2 regions of the Terrabacter sp. 2RAF25 genome follow, and region 1 is predicted to be linked to the other one. Evidence: predicted binding sites of a transcription regulator. Region 1 holds the regulator's gene; the other holds the start of a gene.
The links. The regulator Rex, encoded in region 1, represses fermentation and respiration genes when NADH is low (regulators of the CRP and FNR family bind a similar motif). The targets are predictions, from matches to a motif close to CTTGTGAANNNNTTCACAAG.

Region 1 (10,295 bases):
GCTTTCCGGCGATGCCGACGAGGTTGCGCACCGTCGAGCTCGACGTGAAGACGACGGCGTCGTAGTCGCCGCCCTTGATCGCGTCGCGGATGGCGGCTGCCGGCGGAGCGGCCCGCACCGTGCGGTACGCGGTGACGTCGTCGACCTCCCAGCCCATCTCGCGCAGCCCGGCGACCAGCGTCTCGGTGGCGATGTCGGCCCGGGGCAGCAGGACCCGGTTGATCGGGTCGAGCACCTCGTCGAACTCGGGCCACACCTCGAGCAGGCCCGCGGCCGAGTGCTCACCGGTGGGCACGAGGTCGGGGTTGATGCCCCACTCGCGCAGCGCGTCGGCCGTGACGCCGCCGACGGCTGCGACCTTGAGCCCGGCGAAGGCGCGGGCGTCGAGGCCGAACTCCTCGAAGCGCTCACGGACGGCGCGGACCGCGTTCACGGAGGTGAAGCCGATCCACTCGTAGCGACCGGTGACGAGGCCCTTGACGGCCTTCTCCATCTGCTGAGGCGTGCGCGGCGGCTCGACCGAGATCGTCGGGACGACGTCGGCCGTGGCCCCGTAGCCGGCGAGCCGGTCGACCATCGGGCCTGCCTGGGCCTGGGTGCGCGGCACGAGGACCTTCCACCCGAAGAGCGGCTTGTTCTCGAACCACGAGAACTCCTCGCGCAGGCCGACGTTCGGCGACACGACGGCGAGGGAGACCTCGAGGGGCTCCTTGCCGGCGAACACGGTGTCGACCTCGCCCAGGGTCGTCGCGACGGACGACTGGCGCACGGTGGTGGCGTTGGCCGAGAGGACCACGAGAGCCTCGGCGGTGCGGCCGGCGGCCAGCAGCCCGGCCAGCGCGGCCCGCATGCCGTCGGTGCCGCCGAGCAGCACGAGGCTGTCGTCGTCGGCGGTGTAGGCCGACCAGTCGAGGCCCGGGCGGTCGACGCCGACGACGTGCACGGCGCCGGTCGACTTCGAGGTCAGCGGCACACCGGCATACGTCGGTCCGGCGGTGAGCGCGGAGACCCCGGGCACGACGTCGAAGGTGATGCCGGCCTTGCGGCAGGCGCGCGCCTCCTCGACGAGGCCGTTGAAGGTCGCCGGGTCGCCGTCCATGAGGCGCACGACGAGGCCGTTCGGCCCCACGGACTTCGCGGCCTTGACGACGAGCTTGGCGCGCACGGCCTGGGTCAGCTCCTGACCCTGCTCGCCGTGACCCGCGTCGACGATCTCGACGTCGGGCCGGGCGTGCTCGAGCACGACGTCGTCACGGGCGATGCGGTCGGTCACGACGACGTCGGCAGCGGCGAGCAGGTCGCGGCCGCGCAACGTCATCAGGCCGGGGTCACCGGGACCGGACCCGACGAAGGCGACACGAGCTGGCGTCGTCGCGTGGGTGGGATTCGAGGCCGTCTGCTCGGACGGCTGGCGGGAAGGAGTCACGAAACTTGCTCCGGTTGGTGTGGGGCGTGGTCTGGTGCGGGTCCAGCTGACGATGAGACCTGGAGGTCGGCGGCGCCGTCCTCGAGAAGGATGTGCGCGAGTCGGGACCCGAGGGCCGCCGGCTCGTCATAACGGCCCACGAGCGAGCGGCGGAGCTCGACCGAGCCGTCCTCGCTGCCGGCGAAGGCGCGCAGCGACAGCTCGAGGCCCTCGTCGCCCTCGACGACCTCGGCGAGCGCACCCACGGGTGCGGTGCAGCCCGCCTCGAGGGTCGAGAGCAGCGAACGCTCGGCGAGCACGCAGGCTCGGGTGTCGGCGTCGTCGAGCACGGAGACCGCGGCGACGACGTCGGCCCGGTCGGACCGGCACTCGACGGCGAGAGCCCCCTGGCCCGGCGCCGGAAGCATCTGGATCGGGTCGATCACCTCGGTCGCCTCGTCGAGACGGCCGAGCCGGGAGAGGCCGGCACGGGCGAGGACGACCGCGTCGAGCTTGCCGGAGGTGACGAAACCGATTCTCGTGCCGACGTTTCCGCGGATCGGACGGATGTCGAGTCCGAGCCCCAGGGCTGCGAGCTGCGCGGTGCGCCGCGGAGAGCCGGTTCCGACGACCGAGCCGGCCGGCAGCTCGCCGAGCGTGAGACCTTCGCGCGCGACGAGCACGTCGCGGCTGTCCTCGCGGACCGGCACGGCGGCGATGACGAGCCCCGGCTCGGGCGTCGTGGGGAGGTCCTTGAGTGAGTGCACGGCGACGTCGATGCGACCGTCGAGCAAGGCGTGGCGGATCGCAGCGGCGAAGACACCGGTGCCGCCGATGGCGGTGAGCAGCTCGCCCGAGACGTCACCCTCGGTCGTGATCTCGACCATCTCCACCTCGTGACCGGCCGCGCGCAGCCGGTCGGCCACCCAGCCGGACTGGGTGGTGGCGAGGGCGGAGCGACGGGTGCCGAGACGCAGGGCGGTCATGACTGCCCCCGCTTCGGTGGGGTCGACACGTTGGCGACGTCCTTGGGCTCGAGGTCGAAGAGCTCGCGCAGGGCGGCAGCGTAGTCGTCGCCGCTGCCCTCCATCGCGAACTCCTTGACGCGCTTGGTGGGCGTGTGGAGCAGCTTCTCGACGATGCGGTGGACGGCGAGGCCGACCTCCGCTCGGGTCGTCTCGTCGAGTCCGGGCAGGCGCTGGTCGAGACGGTCCATCTCGGACGCGACCAGGTCTGCTGCGCGGGCGCGGAGCGCTGCCACCGTGGGAGCCACGGACTTCTCCATGCGACGGGTGAGGTAGTCGGCGACCTCGCCCGTGACGAGGTCTTGCACGCGGACGACCTGGGTGGTGTCGGCGCGGCCCTCGAGGAGCAGGCCGAGCGCCTGCAGGTCGATGAGCGTCACGCCGGGCACGGGAACGTGCCACGTCTCGACCGGCTCGACGTCGCGCGGCAGGGCGAGGTCGATGACGACCTGCCGCCGACCGCCGCGCCGGGTCGCGCCGGCAGCGAGCAGGTCGGCCGTGATGATGTGGCCGACCGCGCCGGTGCAGGTGATGACGAGGTCGCTCTCGGCCACGACGTCGCCCAGGTCGCTCCACGGGCGTGGCGTGCCCGAGGTGTCCTCGGCGAGACGCTCGGCGCGCTCGGGAGTGCGGTTGACGATGGTCAGCGACCGGACGCCGGCCCGCGCAGCCGTCGCTGCCGCGAGGCCGCTCATGCCCCCGGCGCCGATGACCGCGGCGGCCGTGTGCTCGAGCGGGCCGAGCACGGCGGCCGCCTCCTCGAGCGCGATCTGCACGAGCGAGACGCTGTGCTGGTCGATGTCGGTGTCGGTGTGGGCCCGCTTGCCGACCCGCAGTGCCCCCTGGAAGAGGGCGTTGAGGATCTCGCCCACCTGGCCGCGGTGCTGGGCCCCGGCGAGGGCGTCGCGCATCTGGCCCAGGACCTGCGCCTCGCCGACGGCCATCGAGTCGAGGCCGCAGGCGACCGTGAAGGCGTGGGCGACGGCGGCGTCGTCATAGCGGACGTAGAGGTGGTCGGCCAGTGCCTCGGCCCGCGCGGCCAGGGCGTCGGCGGGGTCGCCCGGGGGCAGCTCGGCGGGCTCGCGCAGGCCCTCGGGCTCCTCGATGCCGGCCGCGAGGGCGAGCGCCTCGCCGATGGCGGCGACGGCCGGGTGGAAGGCCGGAACGGACGCGTAGACCTCGAGGCGGTTGCACGTGGAGAGCACGACGGCCTCGGTGGCCGTGGCCGACCCCAGCACCGACGACGCGATGGCCTCGGCCCGGTCGGGGCGCTCCGACAGCGCTTCGAGCACCGACAGCGGCGCGGTGTGGTGGGACAGTCCGATGACGAGCAGGCTCACGGGGCCACCACCGCCGACCTGAGGTCGCCCGTGGCGAGCGACTTGCGCTGGGCGTGGAAGGCGAGGATCTGCAGCTCCGTGGAGAGGTCGACCCGGCGTACGTCCACGCCGTCGGGCACCGAGAGCACCGCCGGCGCGAAGTTGAGGATCGAGCTGATGCCCGCACCCACGAGGGCGTCGCAGACGGCCTGGGCCGCGGGGGCCGGCGTCGCGATGACACCGATGGCGATGGGGTCGACCTGGTGGTGGTCGACGAGCTCGCGGAGCGGGCGGATGCGCACCCCGACGACGCGCTCGTCGGTCAGGGCAGGGTCGTCGTCGTAGAGACCGACGATGCGAAATCCCTTGGTGACGAAGCCGGAGTAGGAGGCGAGCGCGTGACCGAGGTTTCCCATGCCGACGATCGCGACCGGCCAGTCCTCGGTGAGACCGAGTGCCCGGGAGATCTCGAGGGCGAGCGTCTCGACGTCGTAGCCGACACCGCGCACGCCGTAGGAGCCGAGGTGGCTGAGGTCCTTGCGCAGCTGGGCGGAGCGCACTCCGACCTCGGCGGCGAGCTCTTCGGACGAGACCGACAGGACGCCGTCCTCAGCGAGGCGCGAGAGCGTCCGAAGGTACTCGGGGAGCCGCGCGACGGTCGCGTCGGGAATCTCTCGACGCAGTGCAGGGTCGGCGGACACGCTTGCTCACCGGCTCCTCTCAGCGAGGCGTTCGGGCACGGGTTCGAGCCGAACGCGGAGCACGTGGGGACCTGTTCAGGCTAGACGTTTGTGAAGCCATGCACAAAGTTGACTTTCGGGGACTTACCACGGCATGGGACGCGACCTCGAGGCAGGTCGTGCCGAACCGCTCGCCAACGAGCCTGCCGGGGCTGCACGCTCCGTGACCGTCAGCGCAGGGCCGCGCGCAGCCGGGCCTCGTCGACCCGCCAGAAGTCGTGGCGCCGCCCGTCGACGAAGGTCACCGGGATCTGCTCGGCGTAGCGGCGCAGCAGCTCGGGGTCGTCGTCGACCGACCGCTCCGCCCACGACACCCCCAGCTCGCCGGTGACCCGGACCACGACCTCGCGTGCCGCGTCGCACAGGTGGCAACCGGGTCGGCCCAGCAGGACGACTCGCGGCTCGCCCTCGACCGCAGGCTGATCGCTCGTCATGGCCCAACTCTAGGCCGGTCCGGCTGCCGCGGGGCCGTCTCCGTCCGGGACGCGTGGGGCGCGAACGTACCCGTGAGTAGGTTTTGCGCCACAAAAGGCGATCGAACTCCCGGTTTCGGCCCCGGTCCGACAGACTGTCTCCAATGCGCTCGAACAGGACGTCGGCCCGCCGACCCGCCCCTGTCTCCGCGCCGCGGACGATCCCGGCGATGGTGTCGGTCCCGCCTGCCCTCGCGCCTTCGCTGCCCACCTGGCGGGCCGCGCTCGACGCGATCTGGGCGTCCCTCGCCAACGACAGCGCAGCACCGTCCCAGGTGGGACCGCCGACGGGTCCGCTCGGCCCGCGGCGCGTGCACCCGGAGCGTGACGCCGCTGACCAGGCCCGCATCGCCGCTCTCGTCGAGCTGGCCCAGGGTGGCGACAAGGAGGCCTTCGCGCAGCTCTACGACAGCTACGTCGACACGGTCTTCCGCTACGTGCTCGTGCGGGTGGCCAACCGGTCCCTCGCCGAGGACCTCACCTCCGAGACCTTCCTGCGGGCCATGCGTCGCATCGACTCCTTCACCTGGCAGGGCAAGGACATCGCGGCGTGGTTCGTCACCATCGCGCGGAACCTCATCGCCGACCACGTGAAGTCGGCGAAGTTCCGCTTCGAGGTCGCGACAGCCGACATGCGCGACGCCGACGAACGAGTCGACGCCCCCGACACCGAGGTGCTCACACGGCTGCGCGACGAGCGTCTGGTCGAGGCGATCAAGGGCCTCGGCCCCGACCAGGCCGAGTGCATCACGCTGCGCTTCCTCCAGGGCCTCAGCCTCGCCGACACCGCCAAGGTGATCGGCAAGTCGGAAGGGGCCGTCAAGCAGCTCCAGCTGCGAGCCACCCGCGCCCTGCGCAAGTCGCTCGAAGGAGTCGAGCTGTGAAAGGCGTAACCCCACCGACACCAGCGTCGTTCTCACGGCGTAGGGACGGTGCGTGTGGGCCCGGACCGACGCTCGGCGCGCCGACCGGCGCGACCGCGGATCGCGTGAACGCAGGCGGCTCGATGGCAGCGACGAACGTGCTGGAGCCCCTGACGAGCAACCTGCACGACCCACCCCTCGCCGTCGAACCCGAGGTATGCCGTGTCGCGGCAGGCCTGCTCGGACCCCGGGGACCGGCGTCCAGGCACCGCACGCCCTGACGGGCGCGACCCCGTACACCAGCACCAGCACCAGCACCAGCACCACAGAACCAGCTGACCAGCACCCGAGACCGAAGGAGGGGACCATGGACCTCGGCGCCAACGCCGACGGCGAGCTGCTGCAGCGCGCTCTCGACGGCGAGCGGGTCACCGACCCCGGCATCCTCGAGCTCGTCGCCGTGCTCCACGCCGTCCAGTCGGTCGACCAGGCGGGGCTCGCCCCTCGGGCCGAGTTCGTCTCCGACCTGCGGGCCAGGCTCCTCGCCGACGACGCCACGACGGTGGTCCCGCTCGTGCCGGTCCCTGCCGACGTCGACGCCCCCACCGACGCTGCGACCGGCGCCCCCGACACCGATGCCGGTGTCGGTGTCGGCGTCGGCGGCACCGTCTCGGTGCTGCGAGTCGCCGCACGCCCGCTGAAGTTGCTCGCTGCTGCGGCCGCGGCCATCCTGGTTCTCGGCGGGGCCCTCGGGTTCGCCTCGAGGTCCGCGGTGCCCGGCGACGCCCTCTACGGCGTCAAGCAGCTCCTCGACCGCGCGGCCGTCCAGCTGGCCGGCTCGCGCTACGACCAAGGGCTGACCTACCTGGCCCAGGCGCAGGAGCACATCGGCGACGCACGCAACCTGATCGACCGCGGCGGGCCCTCTACGCACGACCTCGACACCGCCTACGACGCGGCGTCCGATGCCACCCGCCGCGCCCAGACGATCCTCGTCGAGGCCTACCGGACCGAGGGTCGCACCGACGCGTTGACCGAGCTGTCCGACTTCTACACGCGGGCGATCCCCCAGGTCGACGCGATGCGGCCGCGCGTGCCGACGGACTCGCTGCCGGCCTGGCAGCGTCTGCGCGACCTGCTCGGTGCAGGTCAGGTGGCCACACTGCGCGACCTCGCGTCGTGCACCGCCTGCGGCGAGCGCGCCGACCAGGCCAAGCAGCTGCTCAGCGGGATCACCTCGATCCGGCCGACGGCGGGTGCGAACTCCCGCCCGCCGGCCACCGCACCGCGGCCTTCGGCCTCCCTGCCCCGGCCTCAGCTGCCGTCCGCCACGCTCCCGGGCGGCGGCCTGCCGTCGGCGACGCTGCCCACGGTGCCTCTTCCGCGCGGCGGCGTGAGCGTCACCGGCCGCGTCACGCTGCCGGGCGGCACGATCAACCTTCCCGGCGCCGGCCTCAACAGCACGACGGTGGGCGTCGGCGGGGGCGGCGTGACCCTTCCCGGCGCGACGGTGAGCCTGCCTCACGTGGGTGTCTCGAGCACCACGGTGCGGGTCGGCGGCGGCGGCGTCACGCTGCCCGGCGCGACGATCCCGGTGCCGACGCTCGTCGTCACGCCGCCTGCCCTGCCGCGGCTTCCCGCGACGACGCTCCCGACTCGGCTGCTGCCCTGACGCTGCTGCCCTGACCCTGCTGCCCTGACCCTGCTGCCCTGACCCTGCTGCCCTGACCCTGCTGCCCGGAGCCCGCGCGCGACCGATGGCCGCCCAAACGGACCGGGCGCGGCGGCATACGCGAGCCGGCCTGCCGCGATGTCGGCGCCGTCAGAGGAAGACGGACTTGCGCTGCATGAGCAGGCTGTAGAGCGTCTGCTGGATCGTCTCGCGCACCTGGTCGGTGAGGTCGAAGACGAGCATCGGGTCGTCGGCGGCCTCGGGCCCGAACGTGGTGGTCTGGATCGGCGGGCCGAACTCGATGAGCCACTTGCTCGGCAGCGGCACCATGCCGAGCGGGCCGAGCAGCGGGAACGTCGGGGTGATCGGGGCGTACGGCAGGCCGAGCAGCCTGGCCACCGCCGGCATGTTGCCGAGGATGGGGTAGATCTCCTCGGCGCCGACGATCGAGACCGGGACGATCGGCACGCCCGCACGCAGGGCCGCCGAGACGAAACCACCGCGGCCGAAGCGCTGCAGCTTGTAGCGCTCGCTGAACGGTTTGCCGACGCCCTTGAAACCCTCCGGCCAGACGCCGACGAGCGAGCCGCCCGCGAGCAGGCGCTCGGCGTCGGTGTTGGCCGCGAGGGTCGTGCCGGAGCGGCGCGCCATGGTGCCGATGAAGGGCATCTGGAAGACGAGGTCGGCCCCGAGCATGCGCAGGTGACGCTTCTTCGGGTGCTCGTCGTAGACGGCGACCTGCGTCATGAGCGAGTCCATGGCGACGGTGCCGGAGTGGTTGCCGACCACGAGCGCACCGCCCTCGTCGGGGATGTTCTCGATGCCGCGCACCTCGACCCTGAACCACTTCTTGTACAGCGGGCGCAGCAGGGGCAGGTGGACGTTGATCGTGTAGTCCTCGTCGAAGCCGAACTCGTCGACGACGTAGTCGCCCGACAAGCGGCGCCGAACGTAGGAGAGGGTCTCGGCCACCTGGCGCTCGACATCCTCTGCCGGGACCCCGGCCGACGTCGCCGCGGCACGCAGGACGTTCACCGCGAGCTCCACCAGCTCGGCAGGCCCCGGCCGGGACTCGGAGGTGAACTCGGCCCCCTCGAGCACGGCGCCGACGAGCTTCTCGGCGCGCGACTGCAGGCCGGAGGTCAGCGCGTGGTCCCAGCCCTCGTCGCCCGAACGCGTATGCCGTCGGGTGCCCTGGGCGTCCGGCTGGGGGTGGCTGGGGGCGGGCTCGTGTACGGGTGGCACGGCGCGCAGGCGCTTCGGCTCACCGTTCGCGGATGGACGGGTCGAACGCATCGAGGCCCGGCTCGGCCGCGAGCGCGGAGTGGTCGGCTCGGTCGGTTCGGTCGACCCGGCTGGGGCGGTCGGCTCAGCGGGCCTCGCGGTGTCATCGGTAGAGGCCGCCGTCTGGTCTGTGGCGGTGGCGCTGGCGTCGGTGGCGTCGGCGGCGGGGGCGTCTGTGGCGGTGGCGTCGGTGGCGGTGGCTTGAGCGGCCGCGTCCCGGGTGGTGGAGTCATCACCTGCTGGCGTGGCGCTCGGCTCCATGGTGGCCAGCTCGACGTCATCGGCCTGTCCGGTCGGCACGTCGACCGTCACCGGCGTGTCGGTCACCTCCACCACCCCGTCTGGGGGTGTGGGGCCGGCCGCGCCGACCGAGCGTCGCCTCGCGTCGCTCACCTCGACCGGCTGGGCCGGCAGCAGCGGTGTGCCGGTGCGACGTCGCCGTTCGCCCGAGGCCCGTGCGGCGCCTGCCGCGAACGCCCCGCCCGCGCGCGCCGGCGTGGACGTCGCGCGCGATGGCGGAGCCGCCTTCTTGGCTGCGCCCTTCGCTCCGGCGGCCGTCTTGCCGGTGGCCTTCGTGCCCGTCGCCTTTGTGGCCGTCGCCTTTGTGGCCGTCGCCTTCGTGGCCGACGCCCTCTTCGCAGCGGCCTTCTTCGCCGCGGTGGGCTTCGTGGCGATCTCGGCCGGCGTGGCCTTCGCGGCAGCCTTCCGGCTGCGCACGGTCGGCGCGCTCTGCCCGCTCGGCGCAGTCGGGTCGGTCGGCTCTGTCGTCACGGCTGGATCCTGTCGAAGACTCGGGAGATGGCTGCCGCCGTGCCACCGGCGGCATCGCTGACGACGTCACCGACACCTTCGACACCGGGCACGGCCGGACGCAGATGGCTCGCATAGTCCTCGAAGGCCGAACGGGTGGAGTAGTGCGGTTCGAAGCCGAACACCGAGCGCATCCGATGGGTGTCGAGGCCACGCCCGAACGCGAGGAAGGTCAGCTGGTCGGAGGAGAAGTCGGCGAGACCGCTTCGCTTGACCATGTTGCCGATGAGGCCCGCGGCAGCGAGCGGGAGGGGCAGGATCGGGCGGCGGGCGATGGCCGTGCACTGCGTGACGGTGAGGAAGCCGTCGCCGGCCACGTTGACGATCCCCACGGCGGGTCCGGTGGTGGCCAGGATCATCGCCGCGGTGGCGTCGTCCTCGTGGATGAACTGGAACCGGGCATCGAACCCGAGCGGCACGGGCACGACGGGCAGCGAGAAGTAGTCGGTGATCGCGGTGTGGATGCTGGGACCCACGACGTTGGCGAATCGCAGCATCGTGATCTCGACGTCGGGCCGGCGGCGCGAGAAGCCCCGCACGTAGCCCTCGACCTCGACGGAGTCCTTGCCGAACCCGGTGCGCGGCAGGGTCTTGGGGTTCATGTCCTCGCTGAACATCGCGGGGTCGCGCGGCGAGGAGCCGTAGACGGCCGCCGACGACTTCACGACGAGGCGCTGCACGGACTCCGACTTCTGGCAGGCAGC
Region 2 (10,295 bases), on a different contig from region 1:
TGACGGGTCCGCCGGCAGGTAGGCGCTCGGCCCTGTCGAGCAGCGTCTCCAGGTCGTGGCCGAGCCCCCGCTCGGTCCAGGCTCGCATCGACTCCTGGAGCAACCAGAGCCCGCCCACGTTGCGCAGGAACCTGGTGCGCCCGTCGACCCCGCCCTCGTTGGTGAAGTTGGCCGCGCGGCTGTCCTGCGTGATGACCGGAGCGTCGAGCTCGAGCCCCGCGAGCGACCACGTGCCGCTGGAGACGTACGCGAGCCGGGTCGTCGTGGCCGGCACAGCCACGACAGCGGAGGCGGTGTCGTGCGAGCCGACTGCCGTGACGAGGGTCCCGGGTCGCAGCCCGGTCTGCTCGAGGGCGGTGCTCGTCAGCGGGCCGACGACCTCACCGGGGGTGACGAGCGGGGGCAGGCGGTCGGCCGGGATCTCGAGCCGGTCGAGCAGGTCCTTGGCCCAGTCCCCGGTGCGCGCGTCGAGCAGCCCGGTGGTCGAGGCGTTGGTGGCCTCGGTGCGCAGCTCTCCCGTGAGCTGGAAGGTGAGCCAGTCGGGCAAGAGTGCGATGTGGGCGGCCTTGTCCCACAGGCCCGCCGACTTCTCAGCCTCCAGCTGGTAGACGGTGGTGAACGGCAGGAACTGCAGGCCGTTGACGGCATACAGCTCCTGGCGTGGGACGCGTCGGTGCACGCGTTCGACGGCTGGCCCCGAGCGTCCGTCACGGTAGGAGACCGGCTCACCGAGCAGGGCGCCGTCGACGTCGAGCAGGGCGTAGTCGACAGCCCACGTGTCGACGCCGACGGACTCGGTCTCGGGGAAGTCGCGGGCGAGGAGGCGCAGTCCCGTGAGCACCTCGGACCACAGGCGGGTCAGGTCCCAGCGGAGGTGGCCGTCACGCTGTACCGGTCCGTTGGGGAAGCGGTGCAGCGTGTGCAGGGTGGTCCGCGCGCCGTCGACGACGCCGGCCATCACCCGACCGCCGGAGGCGCCGATGTCGACGGCGCCGAAGACGCGCGGAGCCATGACGTCAGCGCAGGAACGCGGCGGCGACGCCGGCGTCGACGGGGACGTGCAGGCCGGTCGTGTGGCTCAGCTCGTCGGACGTCAGCACCGCGGCGGCGTTCGCGACGTGCTCGGGCAGCACCTCGCGGCCGAGCAGGGTGCGCTTGGCGTAGTAGGCACCGAGCTCCTCCTCGGGCACCCCGTAGACGGCGGCGCGCTTGGCGCCCCAGCCGCCGGCGAAGATGCCGCTGCCACGCACCACGCCATCGGGGTTGATGCCGTTGACGCGAACGCCGTGCTCGCCCAGCTCGGCCGCGAGCAGCCTGACCTGGTGGGCCTGGTCGGCCTTGACCGCGCTGTAGGCGATGTTGTTGGGGCCGGCGAACACGGAGTTCTTGCTCGAGATGTAGAGGATGTCGCCGCCCAGCCTCTGGGCGATCATCGCCCGCGCCGCAGCCTGCGCCATGAGGAAGCTGCCCTTGGCCATGACGTCGTGCTGCAGGTCCCAGTCGGCCTCGGTCGTGTCGAGCAGCGGCTTGCTGATGGACAGCCCGGCGTTGTTGACGAGCAGGTCGAGGCCGCCGAAGGCGAGCACGGCCGCGTCGACCGCAGCCTGCACCTGGGCCGCGTCGGTGACGTCCGCCTGCACGCCCACGGCGACGTCGGCGCCCTTGGCCCCGCTGATCTCGGCCGCGGCGTCCTGCGCCTTGGACAGGTCGAGGTCGGCGATCACCACGCAGGCCCCTTCGGCGGCGAGGCGGGTCGCGATCGCCTTGCCGATGCCGCCGGCGGCACCGGTGACGAGGGCGATCCGACCGGCGTGGCTGCGCGGCTTGGGCATCCGCTGGAGCTTGGCCTCCTCGAGGGCCCAGTACTCGATGCGGAACTTCTCGCTCTCGTCGATCGGCGCGTAGGTCGAGACGGACTCTGCGCCGCGCATGACGTTGATGGCGTTGACGTAGAACTCGCCGGCGACCCGCGCGGTCTGCTTGTCCTTGCCGTAGGAGAACATCCCGACGCCCGGCACGAGCACGATGGCCGGGTCGGCGCCGCGGATGGCGGGGGAGTCGGGGGTGGCGTTGCGGTCGTAGTAGCCCTGGTAGTCGTCGCGGTAGGCCGCGTGCAGCTCGGGCAGGCGGGCGATGACCTCGTCCACCGTGGCGCCGCTCGGCAGGTCGACGACGAGTGGCTTGACCTTGGTGCGCAGGAAGTGGTCGGGGCACGACGTGCCGAGCTCCGCGAGGGCCGACAGCTTCTCGCTCGCGAGGAACTCGAGCACGACGTCGGCGTCGGTGAAGTGGCCGACCATGGTCCGGTCCTGCGAGGCGACGGCCCGGATGTGGGGGGCCAGGGCGGCCGCCTTGGCACGGCGCTCGGCGGGCGGGAGGGCGGCATACGCGGGCACCTCGGCGCCGAAGGGCTCTGCGCTGCCGTGCTCGTCGAGGTAGGCCTGCGCGGTCTCGATGATCCACCTCGAGCTGGCCTCCGCCTCCTCGCTCGTCTCGCCCCACGCGGTGATGCCGTGACCGCCGAGGATGGTGCCGACGGCCTGGGGGTTGGCCGCCTTGATGGCAGCGATGTCGAGGCCCAGCTGGAAGCCGGGGCGGCGCCACGGCACCCAGACGACCTTCTCGCCAAAGATCTCCTTGGTCAGCTGCTCGCCGTCCTTCGCGGTCGCGATGGCGATGCCGCTGTCGGGGTGGAGGTGGTCGACGTGGACCGCGTCGACGAGACCGTGCATCGCGGTGTCGATCGAGGGGGCGGCGCCGCCCTTGCCATGGAGGCAGTAGTCGAAGGCGGCCACCATCTCGTCCTCGCGGTCCACACCGGGGAACACGTCGACGAGGCTGCGCAGGCGGTCGAGCCGGAGCACGGCGAGGCCAGGCTCGGTGAGCGTGCCGAGGTCGCCGCCCGAGCCCTTGACCCAGAGCAGCTCGACCGGCTCGCCGGTGACGGGGTCGGTCTCGGCGCCCTTGGCGGAGGTGTTGCCCCCGGCGTAGTTGGTGTTCCGGGGGTCGGCCCCCAGCCGGTTCGATCGGGCGAGCAGCTCGGCAACGGCGGTGTTGGTCATCTCGATGTCTTCCTCAGTGGCTCGGTTGGTCTGGTGTCTCTGGGTTTTCGGCGAGAGGTGCTCGGCTCAGGCACCCCAGCCGGCCTGCGTGCCGCCGACACGGTCGGCGGCGATCTGGTCGTGGTAGCCGCTGGCGGCGTACGCGGCCATGGGGTCGGCGGGGAGCCCGCGGTCGCCGCGCCACTGCGCGAGGTCGGCGCGCACGTCGGTGTAGAAGGCGTCCATGAGGACGCCGTTGCCGCCGAGCACGTCACCGTCACGCTCGGCGTCGGCCAGGGCGGCACGGTCGACGAGCAGGGCGCGGGCCGTCATCTCCTGGACGTTGAGCACCGAGCGGATCTGGCCGGGGATCTTGTCCTCGACGTTGTGGCACTGGTCGAGCATGAAGGCGACGCCGCTGTCCTCGTCGTAGCCGCCGCCCCTGATCACCTCGAAGAGGATGCGGAAGAGCTGGAACGGGTCGGCCGCCCCGACGATGAGGTCGTCGTCGGCGTAGAACCGGGAGTTGAAGTCGAACGACCCGAGGCGGCCGGCGCGCAGCAGCTGCATGACGATGAACTCGATGTTCGTCCCGGGGGCGTGGTGCCCGGTGTCGAGGCAGACCTTGGCCCGGTCGCCGAGGGCGAGGCAGTGCAGCAGCGACGTGCCCCAGTCGGGCACGTCGGTGGCGTAGAAGGCCGGCTCGAAGAACTTGTACTCGAGGACGAGTCGCTGGTGGTCGCCGAGGCGCTCGTAGATCTGCCGGAGGCTGTCGCCGAGCCGGTCCTGCCGGGCTCGCAGGTCGCCCTGGCCGGGGTAGTTCGTGCCGTCGGCCAACCAGATCTTGAGGTCTCGGCTGCCCGTGACGTCCATGATGTCGATGCACTCGAGGTGGTGGGCGACGGCCTTGGCGCGGATGCGGTCGTCGACGTGGGTCAGGCTGCCGAGCTTGTAGTCGTCGTCCTGGAACGTGTTGGAGTTGATGGTGCCCAGGCGGACGCCGAGGTCCTCCGCGACGCGAGAGAGCTTGTCGTAGTCGTCGACCCGGTCCCACGGGATGTGCAGGGCGACGGAGGGGGCCAGCCCGGTGAGGGCGTGCACCTGCGCGGCATCCGCGAACTTCTCCTCGACCGAGCGCGGCGTCCCCTCGCTGCTGAACACCTTGAACCGCGTGCCGGAGTTGCCGAAGGCCCAGGAGGGCAGCTCGATCGCCTGCCGTTCGAGCTCGCTCGAGATGTCGCTGAAGTTCGTCATGGTGGTCCCGATCCGTGTGAGCCGTCATCCGATTAAATGAAGCGTTTCAGAAGTCTGGTGATGAGTAAAGCGCAGGGCGGTGGGGTGGTCAAGCCTTCAGCTCCGCCTGCTTGGCTCGAACGGGACCCGGCTGAGCATGATTTCGGAGAAGGCGCGGGAACTTGTTGACAGGGGGTGGTGAGGACCTGCCGTTGGAGGCAACCGAATGAAGCGATTCAAAGTGCTGATCAACGCCGGCATCGTCAAGGGGGAGCGGGCCGTCGACGAGCACGTGCGGCGGCTGCTCCGGCTCGCCGACCGGGTGGGAGCGCTCGACGCGCCCAGGGCCTGGAGCCACGACGTCCCGACCCCGACCGACGAGGCACGGCGCGAGCAGTTGCTGCGCATCGCCGCGAGCGGCATGACGGTCCTGCGCAACGGTGACACCGTGCCGCTGGGCCGGGGGATCGCTCGCTGTCCGATGTCGTCGGGGGGTTACACCATTCGACGTAGGCCGCTCTCAGGCGCCCGCGCGAGGACGGGGTGGTCTCTCCTCCGCACACTGGAAGGTCAGGGAGCAGGACGCGAGAGACACGAGGATCCGCCGATGACACGGTCAGGGGCGTTCGGACAGGGACCATCACCCAGACGCAGCGCGGGACTTGCTGCGTGCGTCGCCGTCGCCGCGCTGGGGCTGGCGTCGGTGCCGCTGGGGGCCGCGGGCGGAGCAGTGACCACGCTCTACGTCGGTGGGTCCGGGTGCTCGGACACGGGGTCGGGCACCGCGACGGTGCCGTTCTGCACCATCGCGAAGGCCGCCAAGGTGGCCGTCGCAGGCCAGACGGTGCTCGTGGCCTCGGGCACCTACACCGACGAGGTGTTCCCCTGGCACTCGGGCATCTCGGGGTCGCCCATCGTGTTCCGTCCCGCGACCGGTGCATCGGTGACGATCTCCGGGGCCAAGCACGGATTCACGATCTCCAACCAGAGCTGGATCACGGTGTCCGGCTTCACGATCCAGGCCTCGACGAGCAACGGCATCTACGTCTTCAACGCCACCGGCGTGACGTTGTCGGGCAACACGGTGCGCACCTCGGGTCAGCGTGTGTCGGGCGCGACGGCATACGGGATGTACCTCAACTCGATGACCGGCTCGGTCGTGAGCGGCAACCTCGTCACGGACAACTCGGCGTCCGGGATCTTCCTCACCAACGGGTCCACCGGCAACCAGGTCACCGGCAACGAGAGCTCGTGGAACGCCTACGGGTACGTGCGCAACGCCGTGGGGATCGACCTGCGCGCACCGGGGAACGTCATCAGTGGCAACCGGGTCCACGACAACGAGGACTCCGGCATCCAGTCCTACCCGGGTGGTGACAGCAACACCATCGTCGGCAACGTCAGCTACCACAACATGGGTTTCACCACCGCGGCCCTGTCCAACTGCAGCCCACCGCCGACCGGCAACACGGGCGGCTGCATCACGGGCGACCACGGCATCGACGACTTCGGCGTGACAGGAAGCTCGGTCGTGGGAAACACCGTCTACGACAACGTCAGCTCCGGCATCAACCTCGAGGGCGTCGCCTCGGGGACGTCGACCGGGTTCACCATCGCGAACAACGTCGCCGTCGACAACGCCATCGGGTGCCCCGACGGCGTCGGCGGCACCGTCAAGTGCCCGCGGACGAGGGGCAACATCCGGGTCGACTCGACCTCACAGCTCGGCACGAACGTCGACTCCGACCTCGTCAGCCTCAGCACCGCCGGCACCATGATGGTGTGGGGCTCGACGTCCTACACGTCGATGGCTGCCTTCCGGACCGCGAGCGGCGAGGAGCTGCGCGGCCTCCAGGCCGACCCGCGGCTGGCCAACCCGGCCGGAGGCGACTTCACGCTCCGGGCCGGCTCGCCCGCCGTCGACTCCGCAGACTCCGGCGCCCCGGGCGAGCTCACCACCGACGCGGGCGGTCGGCCGCGCGTCGACGACCCGGCCACCGTGAACACCGGCATCGGACCGCGCGCCTTCGACGACCGCGGCGCCTTCGAGTACCAGCCCCCAACACCGAGCCAGGTCACACCATGAACCGGTCATCCACCATCGGCCGTCTCGGGCCAGTCGTCGCGGCCGTCATCGCCCTGGGTGTCGCGGGGGGTTCCGCGGTCGTCGCCGGCGGGGCCACCGGCGGCACGGCACCCGAACCCGCCGCCGTCGCGTCCCGGGTCAGCTCGTCCGGCCCGTCACCCGCGGAGTGCACCTCCATGACCGGCCTCGCGGCGGACGCGGCCGGCGCGACGTCGGCCTCCGGCACGGCAGCCTCGGTGCACGCCGCCCGGGGCAGGGCCGCGGCCGTGGCACGTGCGACGAGGTCGGACGACGTGCGGGAGGCGGCCCAGAACCTGGCCGACGACCTCGCCGCCTACCGGGTCGCCCTGACGACGATGTCGGGCGACCCGGCCGAGGCCGCCCACCGACGTGCCGACATCAACATCATGATCCGCGGCCACGTGGCGACGATGCGTCGCCTGTGCGGCCGCTGAGGCGTCGACGCGGACCGGGCGCGACTCGCGTGACGACGCCCGAGGGGCCCTGCACCACGGTGCGGGGCCCTTCGATCGATGCTGGGCAGATCTCGTGGACGGGCGAACGTGACAGGGACGGTGCCTTGCTGGCCCGACGACGCCGGCTCAGTGCCGTCGGCTGACGAAAGCACTGTGGCCCGCGCCCCCTCCGGAGGGGGCACGGGCCACAGACACGCCCCGCGCGAGCGGGGACCATGGGGTGAGTGACGGGACTTGAACCCGCGGCCACCTGGACCACAACCAGGTGCTCTACCAGCTGAGCTACACCCACCATGCACAGCACGAGCCGGGCCCGGGGGCTCGGCGTCGTGGGACTGCGTCGACAATCGTACAGGCTCCCGACGGGTGCTCGTGACCACCCCACGTCGGCGCGCCGGCGCCCCCACTGACTCAGCCCGGCGGCATACGCAAGCAGCCTGCGTATGCCGTCAGCCGCGTCGCGTGGTCAGTGCTGGCTCGGTCAGTGCCCGCTCGGTCAGTGCTCGATCACGTGCGGAGAGGCGAGCGCCTTCGCCGTGGCCGAGTCGGGGCCGGGCTGCGGCACGAAGACGGCCTGGCGGTAGTAGCGCAGCTCGGCGATCGACTCGCGGATGTCGGCGAGGGCGCGGTGGCCGCCCGACTTCTTCGGCGCGTTGAAGTAGACGCGGGGGTACCAGCGACGTGACAGCTCCTTGATCGAGCTGACGTCGATGATGCGGTAGTGCAGGTAGGACTCGAGCACCGGCATGTCGCGCGAGAGGAAGCCGCGATCGGTGGCGACCGTGTTGCCACCCAGCGGCGCCTTGCGCGGCTCGGGCACGAACGTGCGGATGTAGTCGAGGACGATGTGCTCGGCTTCCTGGAGGGTCACGCCCGAGTCGAGCTCGGTGATGAGGCCAGAGGCCGTGTGCATGTCGCGGACGAAGTCGTCCATCTGCTCCAGCGCCTCTTCCGGCGGCTTCACGACGACGTCGATGCCGTCACCGAGCTGGTTCAGCTCGAAGTCGGTGACGAGAGCGGCCACCTCCACGAGGGCGTCCGACTTCAGCGATAGGCCCGTCATCTCGCAGTCGATCCAGATGATCCGGTCGGCGATGGCTCGGTGGTTGGTGTCGCTCACCGGACCACCATAGTTGTTCGCGCGCGACGGGCCCGGCGCACGGACGGTCGGCACGCAACCGCCTGCACTAGCCTGCCTGCATGACCTCAGGGGACGTGACGACCCAGCATCCCGGCGATGGCCCGGGCGGCCAGGCGCAGCAGTGGAGCCCGGTGCGCAACCCGACCCGGCGGCCGATGCTCCGAACCGCCCTCACCATCGGCGTCTCGGCCTCGGCCTTCCTCGTCTGCCTGCTGATCCTCCTCGGCATCCTCGGCGAGCGGCTCAGCGCGCAGACCATCGTCACGTCGGCCCTGATGGCGATCATCCCGCTCCTCATCATCGTCCCCACGTTCCTCTGGCTCGACCGCTACGAAGCCGAACCCGTTCGCTACCAAGTGTTCTCGTTCCTCTGGGGTGCGCTCGTCGCCGTCGTGGGGGCGTTCTTCCTCAACACGTTCGGTCTCAAGCTGCTCGTCGAGGCCAGCTGGACCGACCCGCTCCAGACCGGCGCGGTCTACCTCGCGCCCGTCACCGAGGAGACCCTGAAGGGGCTCGGCATCCTGCTGATCTACCTGCTGCGTCGGCGCGAGTTCGACGGCATCATCGACGGCATCGTCTACGCCGGCCTCATCGGTGCCGGCTTCGCCTTCAGCGAGAACATCCTCTACCTGGGGCAGGCCTACAACGAGTACGGCGACGAGGGCCTCACCTCGACCTTCCTGGTGCGTGGCCTGATGGGGCCGTTCGGCCACCCGCTCTTCACGTCGCTGACCGGCATCGGCATCGGCATCGCGGTGTCGGCGCGCCGTCCGCTCGTCCGCGTCCTGGCCGTCGTCGCCGGCTGGGTCTGCGCGATGATCCTCCACGGCCTCTGGAACCTCTCGGCGCTCGCCGGCATGGACGGTTTCTTCGAGGCCTACGTGACCTACCAGGTGCCGCTGTTCCTGGCCTTCGTCGCCTTCCTGTTCTGGCTCCGCCGTCGTGAGGGTCGTCTCATCGGTCGCTACCTGTCGCCGTACGCCGACGCCGGGTGGCTGACGCACGCCGAGGTGACGATGCTGTCGCAGCTGCGCCTGCGTCGGTCGGCGCGGACCTGGGCGCGGCGCAACGGCGGTCGCGCGGCGAAGAAGTCGATGGACGCCTTCCAGGACAGCGCGAGCGACCTGGCGCTGCTCCGTTCGCGGCTGGTCCACGGCACGGCCGAGGACGGCGCGTCGGAGCGCGAGATGGTGCTGCTCGAGGCGATCACGGCCCACCGCCGCGACTTCATCGGGTCGCCCGTCACCTGAGCCGGGCGGTCGGTCAGGGCGTCGACGCCGGTGCCTATCATTGGACCGCGCCCGCTTCGGGCGATCGCCCCCGTAGCTCAGCGGATAGAGCAAGAGCCTTCTAATCTCTTGGTCGCAGGTTCGAGTCCTGCCGGGGGCGCCCACGCCAGGATTGGCGCCACGACTGGGTACGTGTTCACGGCACGCCCGCCGATGGGTTTGGTTGTGCCGACGCGACACGGAAGGATTCAGGCGTGGCAGGTGATACAGGGGTGGGCAATGCCCGTCTCCTCTCGGCGGTGCAGGCACTGCGATCCGCCGTCTCCGACGCCACCCTCCCGCTCGACCTCCCGGGCGCCCCGGCTGCACGGCTCGCGCGCACCCGGCTGCTCGACCAGCTCGACGACTACGTCATCCCGCGACTGACCTCGCTCGACGCCCCGTTGCTCGCCGTCGTGGGTGGGTCGACCGGCGCCGGCAAGTCGACGCTCGTCAACTCCGTCGTGGGCCGCGAGGTGAGCCTGCCCGGCGTGCTGCGACCGACCACCCGCTCCCCGGTGCTCATCCACCACCCCTCTGACGCGGCGTGGTTCTCCGGGCCCCGCATCCTCCCCGGTCTGGCCCGCATCACCGGGCGGCACTCGGCCTCAGACGGTCCCGGCGCGGTGCGGCTCGTGCCGACCGACGAGGTGGCCGCCGGTCTCGCCCTGCTCGACGCCCCCGACATCGACAGCGTCGTCGAGGCCAACCGCGACCTCGCGGCCCAGCTGCTCGCCGCCGCGGACCTCTGGATCTTCGTGACCACCGCCGCGCGCTATGCAGACGCTGTTCCGTGGGAGCTGCTGCGCGAGGCGTCCGAGCGCGGCACCGCCGTCGCGGTGGTCCTCGACCGCGTGCCTCCGGGCGCCGTCGACGACATCCGCACCCACCTCGCCGGGATGCTGCGCGAGCAGGGCCTCGACCAGGCTCCGATCTTCACCGTCGTCGAGTCCGAGCTCGTCGACGGCCTGCTGCCCGACGACCAGACCCAGCGGCTGCGCGGCTGGCTCGCGGCGCTCGCGGGCGACGCGCAGGCACGGGCCGACGTCG

Region 2: rhaI (L-rhamnose isomerase) is a predicted target of Rex. The motif match lies at 4,329-4,348, and genes of this name have one in related genera.

The regions. Positions count from the first base shown of each region.
Region 1 covers NZ_JBFRGJ010000006.1:63,374-73,668, reverse strand. The annotation lists gene AB4091_RS15445 (uroporphyrinogen-III synthase) at 1-1,426, opposite strand, end outside; gene hemC (hydroxymethylbilane synthase) at 1,423-2,391, opposite strand; gene hemA (glutamyl-tRNA reductase) at 2,388-3,770, opposite strand; gene AB4091_RS15430 (redox-sensing transcriptional repressor Rex) at 3,767-4,450, opposite strand; gene AB4091_RS15425 (glutaredoxin family protein) at 4,660-4,923, opposite strand; gene AB4091_RS15420 (RNA polymerase sigma factor) at 5,067-5,846, shown strand; gene AB4091_RS15415 (hypothetical protein) at 5,969-6,106, shown strand; gene AB4091_RS15410 (hypothetical protein) at 6,193-7,497, shown strand; gene AB4091_RS15405 (1-acyl-sn-glycerol-3-phosphate acyltransferase) at 7,648-9,552, opposite strand; gene AB4091_RS15400 (NAD-dependent epimerase/dehydratase family protein) at 9,549-10,295, opposite strand, start outside.
Region 2 covers NZ_JBFRGJ010000008.1:88,064-98,358, forward strand. The annotation lists gene AB4091_RS18205 (rhamnulokinase) at 1-1,012, opposite strand, end outside; gene AB4091_RS18210 (bifunctional aldolase/short-chain dehydrogenase) at 1,017-3,062, opposite strand; gene rhaI (L-rhamnose isomerase) at 3,129-4,295, opposite strand; gene AB4091_RS18220 (right-handed parallel beta-helix repeat-containing protein) at 4,501-6,360, shown strand; gene AB4091_RS18225 (hypothetical protein) at 6,357-6,815, shown strand; tRNA gene AB4091_RS18230 (tRNA-His) at 7,053-7,128, opposite strand; gene orn (oligoribonuclease) at 7,333-7,956, opposite strand; gene AB4091_RS18240 (PrsW family intramembrane metalloprotease) at 8,037-9,227, shown strand; tRNA gene AB4091_RS18245 (tRNA-Arg) at 9,294-9,366, shown strand; gene AB4091_RS18250 (dynamin family protein) at 9,461-10,295, shown strand, end outside.